Regions from separate parts of the Streptomyces sp. N35 genome, predicted to be linked through region 3. Evidence: riboswitches for the same ligand, from Rfam matches in the RefSeq annotation. Region 3 holds a riboswitch; each other region holds the start of a gene.

Region 1 (7,215 bases), on a different contig from region 3:
CTCGTCGGCGGCTGCGGCGTCGCCGAGTCCGCCCTCGCCGCCCTGGACCGCGCGGGCAGCCCGTACGCGGGGACCCGGGTCGCCGTGCAGGGACTCGGCACCATGGGCGGCGCGACGGCCCGCTTCCTCGACCGGGCCGGCCTGAAGGTGGTCGCGGTGGCCGACGTCCGGGGGACCCTCACCAACCCGGACGGTCTCGACGTCGAAGCGCTGCTCGCCGCGCGCGACGCGTACGGCGCCGTCGACCGCGCCGCCCTGCGCCCGGCCGACCGTCAACTGCCCGGCGACGCCTGGCTGTCGGTGGACGCGGACATCCTCGTCCCCGCCGCCGTGTCGTATGCGATCGACGAGCGCAATCAGGGACGGATCACGGCCCGCTGGATCGTCGAGGCGGCCAATATGCCGGTCCTGCCCGAGGCCGAGCGGCTGCTCGCCGAGCGCGGGATCACCGTGCTGCCCGATGTCGTGGTCAACTCCGGTACCAACGCCTGGTGGTGGTGGACGCTCTTCGGGGACATCGGCGCCGACGCCGACGAGGCGTTCGCGTACACCGGCCGAGCGCTGCGCGATCTGGTGGACGCGATCCTCGAACGGGCCGCGGCGGACGGCGTCTCCCCCCGCTCGGCCGCGCATGCGCTCGCCGGGGAGCGGCTGGCCGAGATCGCGCGGCGCTACGGCCACCACCGCTGACCCCGGGCCCGCCCGGGCCGGGATCGCCAACTAGGGTGAGCGCGTGGCAAGGGTCCGGTTGAGTGTGGAGGAGCGGCGCGAGGAACTGTTGCGCGCCGCCGTCGAGCAGATCGAGCAGCGCGGTGTCGCCGCTGTCCGGATCGCCGACGTGGCCGCCTCGCTCGGGGTCAGCAACGCCCTTGTCCTGTACCACTTCTCGACCAAGGAGAAGCTGGTCGCCGCGGCGTTCGCGTACGCCGCCGAGGGCGATCTCGCCCATCTGCACAAGCTCCTGGGCCGTCGCACCACGGCGCTGCGCCGGCTGCGCGCCGCGATCCGGTGGTACGCGCCGACCGGCAGCGCCAAGGGCTGGCGGCTGTGGATCGAGGGCTGGGCCGCGGGTCTGCGCGAGCCGGTGCTGCGCCAGGTGACACGGGACGTCGACCAGCAGTGGAAGTGCGCGCTCGCCGAGGTCATCGGCGAGGGGGTCGAGGCGGGCGAGTTCCGCTGCCCGGATCCGGCCGCGGCCGCGCTGCGTCTGACCGCGCTGCTCGACGGCCTCGCCGTGCAGAACACCGCATACGCCGCCGGCCCCTCCCGCACGACCATTCTGACCTGGGTGGACGAGGCACTGGCGCGTGAACTGGGCCTGGCCCGGGAGGCGTTGACACGGAACGCGCGCTGAGCGCGACGGCCCGGGGACACACGCGCGCTGAGCGCGACGGCCCGGGGGACATGCGAGTCCACCGGGCCGTACCGTCCGTTGCGATGCCGATCCGTTGGCTCAGCGCAGTTCGTACACCTCGGTCACCGTGACCCGGTCCTCGATCTCGCCGGGCGCGACCGGCACGCCTTCCTTGTCGAACTGCACCGCCGGAAGCGCCACCGGCCGCGGCATCCCGCTGTCGCCCTCGTTCACGGACACGAGACGCCCCAGCTTCATGCCGCTGAGCTCGGCGTACTGGGCGGCCTTGGCGTGTGCGTCCCTGTGCGCCGCCGTACGGGCCCGCTCGCGCAGCTTGCGGGTGTCGGCGACGTCGAAGGCCACCGAGTGGATCCGCCCCGCGTCGCCGGCGGCGTCCATGACCTTCTGCAGAACCGAGCCGGCCTTGTCGATGTCGCGGACGCGCACCGAGAAGACCTGTCCGGCCTGGTAGCCGGTGACCTTGCTGGCACCGTTCGGCTCGTGCTGGGTGACGGCCGAGACGTTGAGGCTCTCGGTGCGGACGTCCTTCTCCGCGATGCCCGCCTCGCGCACGGCGGCGAGCATCGCGTCGGCCGCCTTGTTCTGCGCGGCGAGCGCCTGCTGTGCGGTCTTCGCGGTGGTCTCGACGCCGATGTGCAGGATGGCGATGTCGGGCGCCGCCGTGGCCTGCCCGTCACCGGTCACGGTCACGAGGGCGGGCGCGGGGGCGGGAGCGCTGTGCGGTGCGGGGGCGGCCGGCTCCGCGGCGAGTGCGGGGACCGCGCCCGCCGTGAGCATGCCGCCCGCGAGGGCGGCTGCCGCCGCGGCGCGGGCGACGAGCGGGGACGGAGTGCGTACGGCCATGGGGTGAGGTCCTCCGGATCGGGGGTGCGGTGCGCCCGGGCGGGGCGGCCCGGGCGCGCGGACATCCCAGCACCGACAGCCCGCCGTGCCGGTACGCCACTCCCGGCGGAACCGCCCTGTCACCTCACCGGTCCAGCCGGCAAACACCCGCCCCGCACCCGCGAACGTCAAGCGGGGCCCCTCAAATTCACGCCATCGAGTGACAGCACTCCGGCGCACGACCCCGACTTCATGCACGGCGCTTAGATTCGGCGCCGGACACCCCGGCCCCCGGTGTCGCCCGAGCTGCGACAGCAGACGACCTGGGGGAAAGGTGTTTCCCGACGCTCAACAGTCCACGCCCCTGATGCGACGCGATGGCGAGCGGCTCACCGTGGAGCTGCACGGCGAGCTGGACGTGGCCATGGTCCTGGACATCGAGGACCCGCTGCTCCAGGAGCTTCGCCTGCCGACGGCCGAACTCGTCCTCGACATCCGCCTGTTGACCTTCGTCGACTGCAGCGGGATCGCCCTGATCGAACGGCTCCGGGCGCGCCTCGGCCTGACCGACGGCCGTATGGTCCTGATCTGCACGGACCCGTTCGTGCTGCGCATCCTCACGTACCTGGGCGTACCCGACTCCGTCCCGGTCCTCGCCAGCCCTCCGTACGACGCTTACCGGGCGCACCCGTCGGCCGACGGGGGGCCGCGGGGGGGGCGGCCGGCCGGGGGCCGCGGAGGGATCAGGGGAGCACAGGGGGGTCGGCCCGCAGGGGACCGCAAAGGGAGCAGCTGACCGCGAAGGGATCAGCCGACAGGCGCCTTCAAGGGCAGCAGATCCGGCCGCTTCGCCGACACATGGTCACCCGAGGACTCCCCCCTCAGCCGGCGCCCGATCCACGGCACCAGGTACTCCCGCGCCCACTGGATGTCGTCCCGGCGCACCGCGAGCGCGGTGCGCGGCGGCAGCTCGGGCCAGGCCTGGTCGGGGTCGGCGGGGATCTCCAGGCCGAGCACCTGGGCGGCCCGCAGCGCGACACGGGTGTGGCCCTCGGGCGACAGATGCAGCCGGTCGCCGTCCCAGGCGCGCCGGTCCTGCACCGAGCGCAGCGACCACAGATCGAGCACCGGGCACCCGTAGCGGTCGGCGATGGCCCGTACATGCGCGGTGTACGTGGCGATCTTTCCGCGCAGATGCCGGAGAACCGGCACGTCGCGGGTGTCGAAGCCGGTGGTCACGACGACCGTGCCGACGGCCGCCGTCAGATCGGCGACGGCCCGCTCGAAGCGTTCGGCGACATCGTCGGGGTCGGTGCCCGGGCGGATGATGTCGTTGCCGCCGGCGCAGAAGGAGACCAGTTCCGGCGCGAGCTCCTTGGCGCGCGGAACCTGGTCCTCGACGATCTGGTCGAGCAGCTTTCCGCGGACCGCCAGGTTGGCGTAGCGGAAGCTGTGCTCGGGGTGGCGGTCGGCGAGCAGCACGGCGAGCCGGTCCGCCCAGCCGACGAAGGCGCCATCGGGGCCAGGGTCTCCGACGCCTTCGGTGAAGCTGTCGCCGATGGCCACATAGGAGGCGAAAACCGCCGGGGTCACGGCGGTGAGGGCTGCGGGTGTCGTCGAATCGTCTGCCACGTCGGCATATTTTTCACCCCGGTACGTGACCTACGCCACCGTAGGTGCCTCTTGACGGCTGGTGAGATAGGACACTCGTAAAGTCTCGTCCAACCTGGAATACGCCTCAAAATCCCAAATGCCAGGTAGTCCGGGGCCCATGGGGCCCCGGCACCGGGCGGGGCCTCCGGGGGCCGGGGGGAGAGCGATACGCCGTACGAGCGCAGGTACGCGACGGGGTCCATGTCCGAGCCGTAGCCCGGGCCGGTGCGGACCTCGAAGTGCAGGTGCGGTCCGCTGGAGTTGCCGGTCGAGCCGACGAGGCCGATCTGCGTACCGCCCGCGACGCTCTGGCCGGTGGACACCGACAGCTGCGACATATGGGCGTACTGCGAGTAGCGGCCGTCGGCGTGCTGGATGACGACCTCGTTGCCGTACGAGCCGCTCCAGCCCGCGGAGACGACGGTGCCCTCGCCGATGGCCTTGACCGGGGTGCCCGAGGCGGCCGCGAAGTCGGTGCCGGTGTGGTAGCCGCTGGACCACATGGAGCCCGCGGTGCGGTACTGGGTGGAGACACCGGCGGCGACCGGGGCGGTGAAGCCGGAGGTGGTGGCGGCGGCCTGCTCGGCCTTGGGCGCGGGAGCCTCGGCGGCCGGTGCTTCGGCCGTCCCGGCAGTGCCGGCGTCGCTCCGCACGGAGGACTTCGAGGCGTCCGCCGGCGCCTCCTTCGCCGTGCCGGTGGCTCCGGCGGCGGCCTGTACCGCGGCTCCGATCTTGAGCTTCGCGCCGGGCACGATCAGGCGCGGGTCGTCGCCGATGACCTTCTTGTTCGCGGCGTACAGCGGCTTCCAGCCGCCCTCGATGCCGAGGTCGTCGGCTATCGCGGAGAGCGAGTCGCCGGTGACGACGGTGTAGGTCTTGTCGGCCGACTCGGCCTTCTTGACCGGCACGCTCTGCACCGGGGCACTGGCCACCGCCGCGGCCTGCGGCGTGGCGGCCTGGGCGCCGGTCGCACCGAGCAGCGGAAGGGCGAGGGCGGCGCCACCCGTGCCGGCGACGGCGAACGAGCGGGTGAGGCGGGCGGACTTGGGACGGCGGTGCTTACCCTTCGCGGGCATGGCGCATTCCTTCTCCGTCGCCTGCGAGGTGAGCTGTCGGGTTAGGACTGGAGATGTCCCGTCGCACCAGGCGACTTCACCCCAAGCCGCTCCGGTGGGACCGGAAACGGCGTCTTACCGTTGGGTCCCCCGCTCCTGCCGTGCACGGGTGTGGGGCGAATTCCGGTGGCGGCAGGATTGGGCGTCCACCGGGTTGTCGGTGACCGTAAGGGAGCGGTGAGGCGGAAAACAAACATCTCAATTCCCTTGGACCACACAGGAGCTGATCCATTCCGGGAATTACCGTCACCCTGCGTGGATAAACGATCTTTACCATCCGCATACCCAGCGGAATTCACCGACGGAGATCGCCACACACCGTCACGTATATGATCCCGCTCACGCCCGAAACGCCACCACCCTTTACTTCAGGGCCAGTTACCCCTTAGGTCCCGAATCGGGCATTAGGGGCGCACCCGACGGAACCGGTAGACACCGGCATCGAAGTCCCCTTTGAGGCCCGTGCGCAGTCCGTGGTGCAGCAGGACCGAGCCCCGGTACACCTCGTCCGTCCCGAGGAGTTCGTACGAGGCGTCGGCGGCGATCCCGTGCAGGCGCACCCGCGCCACGGGCTCTCCGTACCGCTGGGCCTGCAGCCACGCCAGGACGACGAGCTCGTCCCCGCGTACGTACTGCACCGCGCTCAGTCCGCCCCGCGGGGCGCGCAGCCGGTGCAGTTCGCCGAGCTGGACGGTGTCCCGGATCTCCTTGTAGAGCGAGACCCACGAGCGCGCCTCGTCGCGTTCCTGCCGTGTCCACTCGGCGAGGTCACCGCCGACTCCGAGCACCCCCGCCATCGCGCTCACGAAGCGGAAGCGCAGCGAGCTGACCCGTCCATTCAACTGCACGTTCGGGCTGTCGGTGACCCAGGCGGCCATGACCCGCGCCGGGTGGACGTGGGTGAATCCGTGCTGGATGTCGAGCCGGTCGAGGGGGTCGGTGTTGTCCGAGGTCCACACCTGGTCGGTGCGGCTCAGCACGCCCAGATCGATACGCCCGCCACCGCCCGAGCAGGATTCGAAGGCCACCCCGGGATGGGTCGCGCGCAGTCGGTCGAGCAGTCGGTAAAAGGCATGCACATGCTCATTCCAGAGCTTCTGCGGATAGGCCTCGCCCGGCCAGCCGGCATCGGTGAAACACCGGTTGAAGTCCCACTTCACATAGTCGATCGGCGCCGAGGAAAGCAGCGTGTGCAGCTGCTCCCACAGATACTCCTGGACGTCTTCGCGCGCCAGATTGAGCACCAGCTGGTTACGGAATTCGGTGCGTGTACGACCGGGATGGTGCTGCACCCAGTCGGGATGCGACCGGTACAGATCGCTGTCGGCGTTCACCATTTCCGGCTCGACCCAGATGCCGAACTGCATACCGAGTGCGTGCACTTCATCGGCCAGGGGCTTCAGACCGCCGGGGAAGCGATCCGGGTTGGGGGTCCAGTCGCCCAGCCCGGCCCGGTCGCTGACCCGCGCCCCGAACCAGGCGTCGTCCACGACGAACAGCTCCACGCCCATCTCGGCCGCGTGGCGGGCGAGTTCGAGCTGCTGCGGCGCGGAGATGTCGAAACCGGTCGCTTCCCAGGAGTTGAACAGCACGGGCCGCACCCGGTCCGCGTCAGGGATCACATGCTCCAGCTGATACGCGTGCCAGGCCCGGCTCACCCCGCCGAAGCCGCCGTCGCTCCAGAGCCCGGCGAACACCGGCGTACGCCAGGTGTGCCCGGGTTCGAGGAGCACCTGGCCCGAGTCGTCGTGTCCGGTGCCGCCGGTGAGCTGCACCAGGCCGCCGGGCAGCTTCTGCACGGCGATCCGCCAGGCGCCCGACCAGCCGAGCGCGCAGCTGTAGACCTCGCCGTGCTCCTCCCCCGCCCCGTCGGCGTCCAGCGCCACCCACGGCAGGTACTGATGCCCGGTATGCCCGCGCCGGCTGCCGATCACATGCTCCCCGTACGCGAGCGGCACCCGCTCGACCCGCGACTCGGCCGCCCAGCGGCCGTGCAGCTGGGTGAGCCGCCAGGCGTCGCGCTCGGGCAGCGTCCAGGCCGCCGAGTCGGCCCGCAGAATCTCGACCGCCGGCCCCTTGCCTTCATGAACGAGTTCGGCGTCGCGCTCGACGACATCGCCCCGCATCGCGTATCGCAGGGTGATGCGCAGCCCGTGCACGTCATCCGTGAAGCCGAGCTTCAGCACCCCGTCGTCCTGCGCGGCCTGCGCGAACCGCCATTCGGTGCCGCGTACTTGAGGAGTACGCACC
Region 2 (7,215 bases), on a different contig from region 3:
GGTGCATCACGGGGATCGCGGCCCGCTCGTCGTGCGTCGCGGTGGTCAGCCGCTCGACCACGGCGGCGACCTGCTCGTACGGGATACGGGAGTGGTGGATCGCGGCCGAGTCGTACTCCGGCAGCCCGAGCGCGATCGCGGCGACCGTCGTGACGGAGCCGGCGAGGCCGACGAGCGTGCGCGCCTCACGCAGCGGGACGGTCCGCTCGGCGAGGTCGAGCGCGGCCGCGATATCGGCGCGGATGGCGGCGATACGGTCCGGGGTCGGCGGGTCGACGACCTCACCGCCGGCCACGAGATGCCGCTCGGTCATCCGCACGCAGCCGACGTCCACGCTGCGGGCCGCCCGCACCCCGGACTCTCCGACCACGAACTCCGTCGATCCGCCGCCGATGTCGACCACGAGATACGGCTTCGCCAGGTCGCTGCTGCCGGTCAGCTCCTTGGTCGCGCCGGTGAAGGAGAACTCCGCCTCCTGGTCACCGCTGATGACCTCCGGCTCGACCCCCAGGATCTCCAGAACGCCCCGTACGAAATCATCCCGGTTCGACGCGTCCCGCGAGGCCGAGGTGGCCACGAAGCGGATCTTCTCGGCGCCCAACTCCTTGATGGCGGCGGCGTATTCGCGGCAGGCGGCGAACGTGCGCTCCAGGGCCTCGGGGGCGAGGCGGCCGGTGCGGTCGACGCCCTGGCCGAGGCGGACGATCGTCATCCGGCGGTCCAGGTCGACGAGTTCACCCGTGGCGGGGTCGGCGTCGGCGACCAGGAGGCGGATCGAGTTCGTACCGCAGTCGATGGCGGCGACGCGGGTCACTCGGCACCGTCCCCGTCACCGGCGGACTCCCCTTCACCGGCGGACTCCGCGACCGTCACGCAGGCACCCTTGCGCCACCACTCCGGCAGCATCGCGAGCGCCTCGTCGCCGAGCGGGTTCACACCCGGTCCGGCCGCGAGCGAGTGGCCGACCAGAACGTGCAGGCACTTCACGCGGTCCGGCATACCGCCCGCCGACGGGAAGCCCTGGAGCACCTCGATCTCGTCGCGGCGCTTGATGTAGTCCTCGTGCGCGGCACGGTAGGCGGCGGCGAGCTCCGGGTCGGTCCCCAGGCGCTCGGTCATCTCCTTCATCACGCCGTTCGCCTCGAGCGTGCCGATGGCCGAGGAGGCCTTGGGGCACGTCAGGTAGTACAGCGTCGGGAAGGGCGTGCCGTCGGGCAGCCGGGGCGCGGTCTCGACGACATCCGGCTGGCCGCACGGGCAGCGGTGCGCGATGGCCCGCAGACCGCGCGGCGGGCGGCCGAGCTGCTGCTTGAAGGCCTCGACGTCGGCGTCGGTCGGCTCGGTGCGCGGGGTGGAGGGCGGCGGGGTTTCCATGCCTGGTCTTTCCATTGAAGAGAGCGGAACAGCAAAAGAGCGGGTGGATCAGTCGTCGGCCTGGCCGGCGCGGTCCATGGTGTCGACACCGTCGAAGAGGTTCACGTACCAGGCGCGGTCGGCGGTCGCCTTGGTGTCCTTGCGGCGCTCGCGGGCGGCGGACGGGTCGACCACGGTGTAGCCGGTCTCGCCGGGGTGCACCATGTGCAGCCGCTCGCGGGCCTGGCGCTCGATATAGGCCGGGTCCTGCCAGCGGGACTTCTCGTCGCGCAGCCGCTCGGTCTCGGCGCGCTCCTCGTCGAGGAGGCGCTGCTGCTCGGCGATGTCGGCGCGCTGGGCGACGTACTGCCTTATGGGATAGGCGAGCGCCACGATCAGCGAGCAGACGACCAGCGCGAGCAGTGCCGCGCGGCCGGTGAGCCGGGAGCGACGGGCCTGGCGGCGGGTCTGGGAACGGTAGACGCGGGCGGCGGTCTGTTCACCGAGCAGCCGGATCCGGGTGGTGGTGGAGAACCGGTCCCGGTCCCTCTTCGCTCCCATGCCCTCGCCTCCCCTTACACGCGTACGTCCCCGCACACGGTACGGGACCGGGTGCGGGGACGTACGTACGACTGGCTAGAGGCCTCGGCCATCAGCCACAAACGCCGTGATCAGCCCTTGAAGCGCGGGAAGGCGCTGCGGCCGGCGTACACCGCGGCGTCGTCGAGGATCTCCTCGATACGAAGGAGCTGGTTGTACTTGGCGACGCGCTCGGAGCGGGCCGGGGCACCGGTCTTGATCTGGCCGCAGTTGGTGGCGACGGCCAGGTCGGCGATGGTGACGTCCTCGGTCTCGCCGGAGCGGTGGGACATCATGCACTTGTAGCCGTTGGACTGCGCGAGCGAGACGGCCTCGAGGGTCTCGGTGAGCGAACCGATCTGGTTCACCTTGACCAGGAGGGCGTTCGCGGAGCCCTCCTCGATGCCGCGGGCCAGGCGCTCCGGGTTGGTGACGAAGAAGTCGTCGCCGACGATCTGGACCTTCTCGCCCAGCTTGTCGGTGAGGACCTTCCAGCCCGCCCAGTCGTCCTCGAACAGCGGGTCCTCGATGGAGACCATCGGGTACGCGGAGACGAGCTCCTCGTAGTACTCGGTCATCTCCGCGGCCGAGAGGGACTTGCCCTCGAACTCGTACTTGCCGTCCTTGTAGAACTCGGAGGCGGCGACGTCGAGCGCGAGCGCGATCTGCTGGCCGGGGATGTAACCGGCCTGCTTGATGGCCTCGACGATCAGGTCGAGGGCGGCGCGGTTGGAGTCCAGGTTCGGGGCGAAGCCGCCCTCGTCGCCGAGGCCGGTGGCCAGGCCCTTGCTCTTAAGGACGGACTTCAGCGTGTGGTAGACCTCGGTGCCCCAGCGAAGGGCCTCGGAGAAGGACTCCGCGCCGATCGGGGCGATCATGAACTCCTGGATGTCGACGTTGGAGTCGGCGTGGGAGCCACCGTTGAGGATGTTCATCATCGGAACGGGCAGCAGGTGCGCGTTCGGGCCGCCGAGGTAGCGGAACAGCGGAAGGTCGCTGGCCTCGGAGGCGGCGTGGGCGACGGCGAGCGAGACGCCGAGGATGGCGTTGGCGCCGAGGGAGCCCTTGTTGTCGGTGGCGTCCAGGTCGATCATGGCCTGGTCGATGAGGCGCTGCTCGGTGGCGTCGTAGCCGACGAGCTCCGGGCCGAGCTGCTCGATGACGGCCAGAACGGCCTTCTCGACACCCTTGCCCTGGTAGCGGTTGGCGTCTCCGTCACGGAGCTCCACAGCCTCGAACGCACCGGTGGAGGCACCGGACGGAACGGCAGCACGCCCGGTGCTGCCATCGTCGAGGCCAACCTCGACCTCGACCGTGGGGTTGCCTCGGGAGTCCAGGATTTCCCGGGCTACGACGACGTCGATGGACGGCACGAGCATCTCCTTCTGGGATGTGACGCTAGAAGTGCAGGGTCGCTTTGGCCTTGCGACAAGAGCCTAACCGGCTCTGAGGCTTCGGCCAGCCGACCGCCCGTCCCCTGGGACGAAAAGAGGCCCGAAGGCCCGTAATACGGGGCAGAAGGGCCTCTGACCGGACACCTTTATTACCGGCCGGTACGGAACGGGCCGGGCATATCGGGCAGGAGCGCAAGACCCCGGCCCGGCGGGGCGGGGGGGCCGGCGCGGGGGGGGGGGAGCGTGGGGGGAATCGCCGGGGGTGGCCGGCTCGGGTGGAGCCAGCGTGGCTCGGCTCAGGTGGAGCCGGCCTGGCTCAGCTCGGCTCAGCTCAGGTGGAGCTGCTGGCCCGGGAAGATGAAGTCCGCGTCGTCGACGATGTCGTCGTTCAGCTTGAAGAGCTTCTCCCAGCCGCCCTTGACGTCATGCGCCTCGGCGATCTTCGAGAGGGTGTCGCCGGACTTCACCTTGTACTCGCCGTCACCCTTCTCGACCTTCTTGCCGGTCGGGGTCTCGACGGTGCGCTGCGAGCGGTCGGCCTTCGGAGCGGACTCGCGCTGCGGCGCGGACTCCTGCTTCGGGGCCTGCTGCTGCGGAGCGGACTCCTGCGCGGCGCCGGCGCCGTTCGAGGCGTTGGACAGGCCCACGCCACAGCTCGGCCAGGCACCCTTGCCCTGGCCCGCGAGGACCTTCTCGCCGATGGCTATCTGCTGCGCCTTGGTGGCCTGGTCGGCGGTGGGCGCGTAGGCCGTGCCGCCGTAGCCGGACCAGGTGGAGGCCGAGAACTGCAGGCCGCCGTAGTAGCCGTTGCCGGTGTTGATCGACCAGTTGCCGCCCGACTCGCACTGGGCGACCTGGTCCCACTCGGAGGTGGTCGCGGCGGAGGCGGAGCCGGCGGTCATCAGCGGCGCGGCGATCGCGGTGCCGGCGACACCGGCCAGCGTGACGGCGCGGACGGCCTTCTCGCTCTTGGTCAGACGACGGTGCTTGCCAGTGCCCTTGCCCGAAAACAGCATGGAGTTTCCCCTCACCGACGCCTGCGAGGTGAGCTGTCGGGTTCGGGTGCAGTGAGTACCCGGTGTCCGAAATGAACGTGTATCCACGTATCGATATCGGACACTTCACCCCAAGCCGGGTTGGCGGTCTCTCAACCACCGCCCACGGCGCAAACCTTGGGTCCCCCGCTCCTGCCTACGGCGCATGACGCGACGACTGTTCCCGTACGTCCGCCGGCAGGATTCGGCGTGCGGTCGTCGGGGCTCACCAATGGCGAGCGGTCACGACCGTAAACGGGCAAACGCTCGAATTTCAAAGAGAATCGGGGGCGGTGAGACCCATCTCTCACTTCCCCCGAAGCTCCTTTATTACGGACATTCGCTGCCGAACTCGCCCATGTCCCTACCCCTGTTATCGCGTCAGTTCTGACCGAGCGCCAGGTCCTGGCCAGGCACGATGAGGTTCGGGTCGTCGCCGATGACCAGGCGGTTGCCGGCGTAAAGGGAAGTCCAGCCGCCCTCGACCTGCTGGTCGTCCGCGATGCCCCAAAGGCTGTCGCCGGGCCGCACGGTGTACGCGCCGTCCGCGGCGCCCGCGTCGCGCGCCTCGTCGTCACGCGAGGCATGCCGGCCGGAGGAGCCACGGTCGGCGTCGGCGGTGTCGTCGGGGGCGCGGTCGCCGCGGTGGCGGCCGGAGGAGTCGTCGGGCGAAGTGGCGGAATCGCCGCCGGAGTTGTCGGATTCGTCACTTCCGGCGGTGCCGCCGCCCTCCGTGCCGCCCGGAGTGGGCAGGTCGTCCGGAATGCCGGAATCGTCCGAGGGGGATGAGGGGGATACGGAGGAGCCGCCGAGGTTCCAGTCGCTCTCGCCGAACAGCGGGAGGTCACCGAGGCCGGGAGTGGCCGAGGCGGAAGGGTCACCAGTCGCCGAGGCGGAGGGGGCCGAGGGGTCCGAGGGGTCCGCAGTGGCCGAGGCGGAAGGGTCCGGCGATGCGGTCGATCCGTCCGCGTCCGACGTCGCGCCGCCGTCCGCCTTCTCGGACTTGTCCGTCTTGCCGGACTCGCCCTTGCCGTCCTGGGTCTTGTCCCGCTCGCTCTCCGGCGTGGCGCTCGGCGATGCCGTCACGAGCCCGGCGATCGGCGCGCACGTGGCCCAGGCCTGCGGGCCCTGCGCCGCGACGACCTTCTCGGCCACGGCTATCTGCTCGCCGCGGCTGGCCAGATCGGCGGTCGGCGCATAGTCGAGCCCGCCGAACTCCTCCCAGGTCGTTTGGTCGAACTGCAGCCCGCCGTAGTACCCGTTGCCGAAGTTCGCACTCCACACGCCGCCGCTCTCGCACTCGGCGAGGCGGTCCCAGCTGGAGCCGTCGGCCGCGCTCGCGCCCGTCGCGCCGAACAGCGGCAGGGCGAGCGCTGAGCCGGTGACGCCGGCTGCGACGACCAGGCCGGGGACCTGGCGGGGTCGACGGTGACGACCGTTCCCGGAAAGCATGTGAACGCCTTTCGCGTGACTGCACTGCTGAGGGACCACGGGGAACTCGGGCCCGTACATACGTCAGGTCCTGGGTCCCCAGTGGCAGCTGAGCTAAGCGGTGAACGTAGCCGCATTCGAACGTCAGTCACAAGTCGATGCAGCGCAGATCACGTGAAAGTCACAGTTTTGACGAGGCGTCAGTTACTGGACGTCGTCAGCGTGTTACGAGGCAGGGCGTTCTGGGGTGAACTCGACCGGTAGCGCCCGCAATCCGCGCATGATGAGCCCCCCACGCCACCGCAAATCGCCCTCTTCTCCCGCAAGCCGGAGATCCGGCAGACGCGTGAGCAAGGTGGCGAGCGCCGCCTGTCCTTCCAGTCGGGCGAGCGGCGCGCCGAGGCAGTAGTGGATGCCGTGCCCGTAGCCGAGGTGCTGGTTGTCGCGGCGGGAGAGGTCGAGGGTGTCCGGCTGCTCGAAGCGCTCGGGGTCCCGGTCGGCGGCGGCGAGGACGACGAGGACCGGGTCGCCGACGGCGATCCCCTGGCCGCCGATGGTCAGGTCCTGGGTGGCGAAACGCCAGGTCGCGAGCTCCACCGGCCCGTCGTAGCGCAGGAGTTCCTCGACTCCCGTCTCCAGGAGGCCCCGCTCCCCCACGGCCAGCGACTCCTGGAGGCGGGCGCGCTGTTCGGGGTGACGGAGGAGTTGATAGGTCCCGTTGCCGATCAGATTGACCGTGGTCTCGAAGCCGGCGAAGAGCAGGATGAAGGCCATCGCGGCCGCTTCGTTCTCGGTGAGGTGCTCGCCGTGGTCGCTCGCGCGGATGAGACCGGAGAGCAAGTCCTCGTCCGGCGCAGGGTGTTCGGGCAGTTCGGCGCGCTTGCGGTGGATCAGCTCGGCGAGATAGCCGCGCATCTTCTTGACGCTGCGCGCGACTCCTCCGCGCGGCCCGCCGCCATGACGGATCATCATGCCCGCCCAGTCACGGAAGTCGTCCTGGTCCTCGGCCGGTACGCCGAGCAGATCGCAGATCGCGTAGATGGGGAGCGGGAAGGCGAACTCGTGGATCAGATCCGCGCTCCCCTTCCGCGCGAAGGAGTCGATGAGCTGGTCGGTGAGCTCCTGCACCCGGGGCGCGAACGCGGCGACCCTGCGCGGCGTGAACGCCTTCGAGACCAGCCGCCTGAGCCGGGTGTGGTCCGGCGGGTCGATGTTGAGCAGATGGGTCATCAGGTCGGCCTTGCGTTCACCGGGGATGCCCGTCCTGCCCTTGGCCCGCTCGTCCCCGGCGTGGTGCACCGGATTCTTGCTGAGCCGCTGGTCGGCGAGCGCCTGCTTGGCGTCGGCGTACCGGGTGACCAGCCAGGCCTCGACCCCGCTGGGCAGCGTGGTGCGGTGCACCGGGGCGTGCTCGCGCAGCCAGG
Region 3 (7,215 bases):
CTCTCCCCGTCAGGGCGTACGGGGAGTGACCAGGCCGGACTCGTAGGCGAGGACCACGAGTTGGGCGCGGTCCCGGGCATGGAGCTTGGTCATGGCCCGGTTGATATGCGTCTTCGCGGTCAGCGGGCTGATCACCATGTGGTCGGCGATCTCGTCGTTGGAAAGCCCCTGCGCGGCCAGCGCGACCGCCTCCCGTTCACGGCCGGTCAGCTCATCGAGGCCGCCACCGGCCGCCGCGGGCAGCGGCTGGGTGACGAAGCGTTGGATCAGCTTGCGGGTGATGGTGGGCGCGAGCAGCGCGTCACCGCGGGCCGCCACCCGTACCGAATGCAGCAGGTCCTCCGGCAGGATGTCCTTGACCAGGAACCCCGCGGCACCCGCACGCAGTCCGTCGAGCACGTACTCGTCCATGCCGTAGTTGGTCAGGATCACCACGTGCACCGCGGCGAGCGCCGGATCCGCGGCGATCCGCCGGGTGGCCTCGATCCCGTCGACCACCGGCATCTGGATGTCGATCAGCACGACATCGGGCAGATGCCGCCGTACGAGCTCCAGGCCTTCCTGGCCGTCGGAGGCCTCGGCCACCACCTCGATATCGTCCTCGAGCGCGAGCAGCGCGCGGAAACCGCTGCGGATCAGCGGCTGGTCGTCGACGAGCAGCACTCGGATCGAGCTCATCACGCACGCTCCACGGGGAGTTCGGCCTGGACGGTGAAACCGCGCCCCTCGCGCGGCTCGGCCCGCAGCCGGCCGCCGAGCGCGGTGATGCGTTCGCGCATTCCGAGAAGTCCGAGGCCGGGCTCGGGGGGTGTGTCGGGGTTCGCCTTGCCGTCGTCGTCGACCTGGACGAGCAGGGTGCCGGGACGGTGGTCGATACGGACGGTGGCGGTGGAGGCGGAGGCGTGCCGGACGACGTTGGTCAGCGCCTCCTGCACGATCCGATAGGCGGTCCGGCCGACCGCGGCGGGCAGGTCGCCGCGCTGTCCCTCGACCGTCAGCGTCACCTCGAGACCGCCGCGGCAGGTCCGTTCCACCAACTCCTCGATGTGGTCGATGCCCCGGGGCGGAGCGGTGTCGTCGTCGCGCAGCGCCTCCAAGGTGGCGCGCAGCTCCCGGGTCGCCTCGCGGCCCGCCTCCTGGATCGCGAGGAGCGCCTCGGAGACGTCCTCGCCGCGACGGCGCGCCACATGCACGGCGACCTCGGACTGGATCTTGATGATCGAGATCTGATGGGTGAGCGAGTCGTGCAACTCCCGCGCGATATGCAGCCGTTCCTCGTCCGCACGCCGCTGCGCGGCCTCCTCACGGCCGCGCTCCGCCTCCTCGGCACGCCGCTCCGCCTGCCGCAGCGCCTCACCCGCGGCGAACGCGGCGATCAGCCAGGCCGCCTCGAGCGTGCCGCGGGCCCGGGCGAGCGCCTCACGCGCGGGTCCGTCGTGGAAGGCGAGAGCCGACAGATGAAGGACGAGGATCAGTGAGACCGACCCGATGACCGTGACGAGGTGGTGGCCGGCCCGCACCGCGCAGTACACGGCGACGAGATAGGCGACGGACAGGACGTCGAACCCGGCGGCCTGATAGCCGACCGCGCACAGCCCGGTGACGGCCAGCGTCACGAGCGGCGCCCGCCGACGCGCGACCAGTGCGAGGCCGCCGGCCGCGAGCAGCGCGTAGCCGAGGAGCCCCGCGCCTGCCTCGGGGGCGGGGCCTGCCAGGGCCGTCCCCACCAGGAGGGCCGCCACGGCGACGGCGACCAGCCAGTCCCTGGCACCCGGCGGGACACGCAGACGTCCAGTGTCCATGCGCGCACCCTAGCCCGGCGCGCCCCGCTGCCGAGTCGTGCCCGTGAAGGAGCGGACGGCTACCACGGACGCGGTATCCCCGGCGGATCTGCCACATGCGCGGTAGCCGGATGCACCGCAGGCAGCAGCGCGAAGTGTCCGCGTCTGCGGGACGACCGGGAGCGGTCCTGGCGGGACTCTCGAATCACACCACCCCGGCGGTCGAGCCGGAGACGAAGGAGGAGTCATGAACGCAACGCAGACCCTGATCGCGGCGGCCGACGGCGGAGTCATCGGTGACGGCCGCACCGGCGCCAACCTGGCCCTCGGAGTGGGCCTGTTGGGCGTGGTACTCGGCTGGCTGGCCCTGTCCCGCTTCGGCGGCCGCATCCGCTTCGGCACCGTACGGACCGCTGCCGTCTCCGCGATCGCCGTGGGGCTGGCCGGAACGTTCCTCGCCGTGCTGCACCTGGCCACCTCCGACGGCGGCCCCGGTACGGGCAACGGGCAGGTCGGCGCGGTCCTGGCCGTCCCGCTGGGTCTCGTCGCCATGGCCTTCGGCGCACGGGTCCTGACCCGCGCCAGCGGTGGTGCCCAGGCCCGTCGGTGACGCCGAAGCCACGCGAGCGAAGCCGCGCTCCGCCCCGACGGGCGGAGCGTTCGCCTGATGCGAGCTGTTGCTTCCCGCTGACCGACCCGGAGCGGATCGGTCAGCATGCAGAGGCCGGAGTGGATCGGTCAGCAAGCAGAGGCCGGAGCAGACCGGTCAGCAAGCAGAGGGGGATTCAGCGGGCCAGGGCGGACAGTCCGTCGCCCAGGACGCTCGCGCCCAAGAGGAGCATCACGATCACCGTGATCACGATGCTGTTGGTGACCATGAACTGTCTGAGGCCGTCCAGGAACGAAGCGGCGCGCTGTCCGCCGACGAGATCGATGACGACCGCGCCGAGCACGGTGCAGGAAGGGGTGAGCACGAACACGCCGATGGCCGCGGCCAGGCCGGCGTCATGAACGCGGGCTTCGGCGATCGCTGCGGCGGCGGACGCCGCAAGGACAAGGTTCTTGGGGTTGGCGCCTGACAGCAACGCGCCCAGCACCAACGCCCGCGCGGCCGTGGCCTCGCCGAGTGAGGCCATCCAGCGCGGCGGCTCGGCTTCGTCTGCGGCACGTGGGCGCCTCCACCACTTGCGTGCCCCCAGGACGACGAGGGTCGCGCCGGCCAGGACCCGTCCCCAGTCCGCGATCGCCGACGAGGTGCTGTCGGGGTCGTCGGCTCCGCCGAAGAGCACCGTGACGAGCGTCGACACGACGGCCAGGCCGCTCACCCATCCCACCGCGAACAGCAGCCCGTTGCGGCGGCCCTGCGTGCCGGACAGGATCAGGACGATGCCGATCAACGGGAACGGACTGAGCGCGACCGCCAACGCGGCCGGCAGGACGGCCCCCATCGTCTCGGTCAACACGCGCTCCTCTTTCCTCGCACGACCAGCGCTAGCGCTCCGCAACGGAGGCGGTGCTGCCCGGGCTCACCGTCGCGTGCGCTGCGGCTCTTCTCCACGGCCTCGCCGGTGACAGGCATGTCGAGCATCGACCAGTGCGGGTGATGGGGCGACTCGGCGGGACCGCGCGAGCGAGCCGTCCGCCGCGCGCGACGACGCGCGCGAGTGTTCCTGCCCCACCCCGGCCCCGACCCCACCCCGGTCCCGGCCCCGACCCCACCCCGGTCCCGGCCCCGACCCCACCCCGGTCCCGGCCCCGACCCCACCCCGGCCCCACCCCCGCCCTCGACGTCAGGATCACTCTCGACGTTCACCGAGGATGTCCGGCGAACCCGCCCTGCCCTCGACTCACCCCGCCCCGGTCCGCCCGAACGCCCCGCGCAGCAGCGCCCGAAGCGTGCCCGCGGCCGCGTCCGTCTCCTCCGCGCGGTACACCACCGAGATGGTCCGCCTGAGCGTCGAGGGTTCAAGTCGCCGTACACCCACGGGAGTCGATGCCATCCGCGCCACCATCTCCGGCACGACCGCCACCCCGAGCCCCGCACTGGCCAGGGCACAGACGACGGCGTACTCCGGAGTCTCCATCACCACTGAGGGCACCGCCCCGGCCGCCGCGAGCGCCGCCTCCACGCCACGCCGCCTGGGGTGGTCCGGCGCCATGGAGATCAGCGGCTGCCCGGTGAGCTCGGCGAGCGGCAGCCGGTCCGCGCCGGCCGCGAGCACATGCCCCGGCGCGGTGACGAGGACCAGCTCCTCGACGAGCAGCACCTCCGCCCGTACGGAACGCGGCAGCGGCTCCGCATCGGCCGGCTCATAGGTGTGGGTCAGAGCCAGGTCCACCTCGCCGTCCGCCACCGCCGCCACCCCGGCAGGGGGTTCGTACTGCGCGACGGCCAGCTCCACATCGGGATGCGCCCGCCGGAACGCACTGAGCGCAGGCGGCAGCAGATGGATCCCCGCCGTGGGAAAGGTCCCGATCCGCAGTCGTCCGCCGGACAGGCCGGACAGCTGCGCCAGTTCGAGCCGCGCCCGGTCCAGTTCGTCCAGGACCCGTCGCGCCCGCGCGACCAGGAGCTCACCGGCGGCCGTCAGACGTGCTCCGCGGTGATGCCGTACGAGCAGTGTGGCGCCCGCCTCCCGTTCCAGTTTGGCGAGCTGCTGGGAGAGCGCGGGCGCGGTGTAGCCCAGGCGCTGAGCGGCCCGGGTGATGGACCCTGCCTCCGATACGGCGACGAGGGCGGCCAGGCGGGTGGGGTCGTACATGAGGCCAGCCTAAAGCAGTGCTTAAGGCAGACCTTCAAGATTGCAAGTACCTGCTGAAGGCTGAACAGCGGCAGGCTGAACGTCATGGATGCCACGCTGCTCGCCTTCACGCTGCTCGCCGCGGGCCTGGTCGCCCTGCCCGGAGCGGACTTCGCCGTGGTCGTACGCGGCGCTCTCGCCTCCCGCAGAGCCGGGCTCGCCTGCGCCTTCGGAATCGCCGCAGGGCTGCTGCTGCACACGGTGCTCGCGGTGGCGGGTGTCGCGGCGGTCCTCGCGACCCTGCCGACGCTCTTCCGCGCCCTGCAGCTGGTCGGCGCCGCCTATGTGCTCTACCTGGGCATCCAGGCGCTGAACTCGCTGCGCCGCCCCCGTACCGACTCCCCGGGCGAGACGGTCACGTCTCCCGGGCTCACCGCCGCGGCGGCCCTGCGTCAGGGGTTCCTCACCAACGCCCTCAACCCGAAGGCGTCGATCACCTTCCTGAGCATCCTGCCGCAGTTCGTCCCCGACCAGGGCTCCGCGCTGCCGCGCACCCTGCTGCTCGCGACGATCGTGGTGGCCCTGGCGCTGCTCTGGTTCCCGCTGGTCGCGCTGCTCGTCGACCGTCTCGGCCGGCTCCTGCGCCGGCCACGGGCCGCGCGCGCCGTCGAGGCCGCCACCGGGATCGCCCTGACGGCACTCGGACTCGGGCTGCTCATCGCGCCGTTGGCCGCCTGACGGTCTGCCTCCCCGAGACGGGAGGCAGACCTCGCTTCATCAACGCGGCCAGGCGGGGCGGCTGTTCAGCGCACTCGCCCGTACCACACGCTCCTGGTCCAGATCTTCTCCAGGCGCACCTTCGAACCGGGCTTCGGGGAGTGCCAGATGCGGCCCTTTCCGGCGTATATGCCGACGTGGTACACATTCCGGCCCGAGTGGAAGAAGACCAGATCGCCGTAGGAGCGCTGGCTCGCCCTGATGTGCCGGGTCTTGTTGTACTGGGCCGCTGCCGTACGCGGCAGCTTCTTGCCCGCGCGCTTGTAGGAGTAGAGCGTCAGCCCGGAGCAGTCGAAGCGGCGCGGTCCTGTGGCTCCGTACTTGTACGGCGACCCCTTCTTCGACGCGGCGATCTGTACGGCCTTGGTGGCCACTGTCGCGGCCTCGGACTCGCTTGCTGCTCCTGGTACGAGAACGGTGCCGCCGACAACCGCGAGCGTGAGCGCCGAAGCGCTCCCGGCCCGCGTGATCAGAGACGGAACACGATGACGCGCAGTCATGCGCAACCCTTCGTCAGCCGCCTGTGAAGGATGACCTGTCGGATTCGGGCCAACGAAGATGCCCGGCCGCCTTTCCGTCACGGCTCGACTGCCGCGCCGGTCGGGCGACTTCACCCCAAGGGGCCGGATCCTGTCGTGGCGACAGGTCCCGAAACCCCGTACTGCCTGGGTCCTCCACTCCTGCCGAACCACCGATGTCGACCTGGCATCCGGGCGGCGGCAGGACTCAGCGTCCACCCGGACCGCCCCGCCGCTGCGGCGGGGGCTTGTCGTCGGAAGGGATCTTCACGCACCGCACGGTCGATTTCCGAGTAGAAACGGCCGTTTGTGAGGCTCCTCACGGCTGACCTGTTCGGGTGGACAAGGGTCGGTTACGCGCAGAGATCGGCGCCCCGACGACGCTCGTACCAGCGGCGGAATGAATCATTCCGCCTCGCGCGTACAGGTCTGGCGCAACATTTCTCATACATGTGGCGTCGACCTGATTACGCCATCAGGGGGAGCGCGATCGGCCTAGCAGATGGCGCCCGCAGACGCCTCTCAATCCCCGCGAGCAGACATTCCTCAACTCACGGAAGCAGGAGCCTCCTCAGCTCACGGAGGCGGGCGGCACCGAGACCCGTTGACTGCGCCGCTCACCGTCGAGCGTGCGCAGCGCCCGCGCGAGGGTCTTCGCATGCACCTCGTTCTCACCCCGGCGATGCATCGCGTCCAGCGCCTCGCGCAACTGCACCGCCTTCGCGACCAGTGCCTGGGCGGCGCGCAGACCGCTGTAGGTGTCGCGCCCGCGCGCGGGGTTGATCCGGCCGAGCAGATCGACGACTTCCAGATAGCGGTCGATCAACTCGCCCTCGGCGCGCGTCAACGCGGGCAGTGGCGGCGGCTCGGGCGGCCACATCGAAGCCTCACCTGCCTTCGGCGGCAAGGGGCTTACGGCTCGGCACGATCCGGTCGACCAGCCCGTAGGCGAGCGCCTCGGGCGCGTCGAGGACCTTGTCCCGCTCGATGTCGGCGGACACCTCCTCACGGGGCCGCCCGGTGTGCCGCGCGAGCATCTCCTCGAACAGGGCTCGCGTGCGCAGGAGTTCATCCGCCTGGATGGCCAGATCACTGGTCTGCCCCTCGACGGGCTCGGTGAACCGGGGCTGCCGCAACAGCACCCGCGCCCCGGGCAGCGCCGCCCGTTTGCCCGGCGTACCGGCCGCGAGCAGCACGGCCGCTGACGACACGGCCTGCCCCAGACACACGGTCTCCACGTCACAGGAGACGAAGCGGATCGTGTCGTAGACGGCACTCATCGCGCTGAACGAGCCCCCTGGGGAGTTGATGTACAGCGAGATGCCCCGGTCGGGCGCCGCGTGCTCCAGATACATGAACTGCGCCATCACATCGTTGGCCGAGGTGTCGTCGACCGCC

Evidence for each region. Region 3 has a riboswitch for cyclic di-AMP ahead of JAO81_RS05025 (C40 family peptidase). Riboswitches for the same ligand answer to the same signal wherever they lie in the genome.
Region 1: another riboswitch for cyclic di-AMP. It lies ahead of JAO81_RS02610 (peptidoglycan DD-metalloendopeptidase family protein); the one in region 3 lies ahead of JAO81_RS05025 (C40 family peptidase).
Region 2: another riboswitch for cyclic di-AMP. It lies ahead of JAO81_RS28185 (transglycosylase family protein); the one in region 3 lies ahead of JAO81_RS05025 (C40 family peptidase).

Annotation. Positions count from the first base shown of each region.
Region 1 is NZ_JAEIMH010000003.1:167,741-174,955, forward strand. Features, by position in the region: gene JAO81_RS02585 (glutamate dehydrogenase) at 1-690, shown strand, start outside; gene JAO81_RS02590 (TetR/AcrR family transcriptional regulator) at 734-1,354, shown strand; gene JAO81_RS02595 (SIMPL domain-containing protein) at 1,454-2,218, opposite strand; gene JAO81_RS02600 (STAS domain-containing protein) at 2,565-2,993, shown strand; gene JAO81_RS02605 (SGNH/GDSL hydrolase family protein) at 3,005-3,829, opposite strand; partial or broken gene JAO81_RS02610 (peptidoglycan DD-metalloendopeptidase family protein) at 4,012-4,926, opposite strand; cyclic di-AMP (ydaO/yuaA leader) riboswitch at 4,930-5,094, opposite strand; gene JAO81_RS02615 (alpha-galactosidase) at 5,370-7,215, opposite strand, start outside.
Region 2 is NZ_JAEIMH010000059.1:11,472-18,686, reverse strand. Features, by position in the region: gene JAO81_RS28205 (Ppx/GppA phosphatase family protein) at 1-814, opposite strand, end outside; gene JAO81_RS28200 (DUF501 domain-containing protein) at 811-1,374, opposite strand; gene JAO81_RS28195 (septum formation initiator family protein) at 1,423-1,914, opposite strand; gene eno (phosphopyruvate hydratase) at 2,025-3,311, opposite strand; gene JAO81_RS28185 (transglycosylase family protein) at 3,653-4,342, opposite strand; cyclic di-AMP (ydaO/yuaA leader) riboswitch at 4,346-4,535, opposite strand; gene JAO81_RS28180 (transglycosylase family protein) at 4,742-5,812, opposite strand; gene JAO81_RS28175 (cytochrome P450) at 6,017-7,215, opposite strand, start outside.
Region 3 is NZ_JAEIMH010000006.1:87,164-94,378, reverse strand. Features, by position in the region: gene JAO81_RS05055 (response regulator transcription factor) at 10-678, opposite strand; gene JAO81_RS05050 (sensor histidine kinase) at 678-1,802, opposite strand; gene JAO81_RS05045 (DUF6223 family protein) at 2,029-2,391, shown strand; gene JAO81_RS05040 (GAP family protein) at 2,567-3,241, opposite strand; gene JAO81_RS05035 (LysR family transcriptional regulator) at 3,629-4,543, opposite strand; gene JAO81_RS05030 (LysE family translocator) at 4,628-5,260, shown strand; gene JAO81_RS05025 (C40 family peptidase) at 5,326-5,799, opposite strand; cyclic di-AMP (ydaO/yuaA leader) riboswitch at 5,803-6,003, opposite strand; gene JAO81_RS05020 (hypothetical protein) at 6,389-6,697, opposite strand; gene JAO81_RS05015 (ATP-dependent Clp protease proteolytic subunit) at 6,705-7,215, opposite strand, start outside.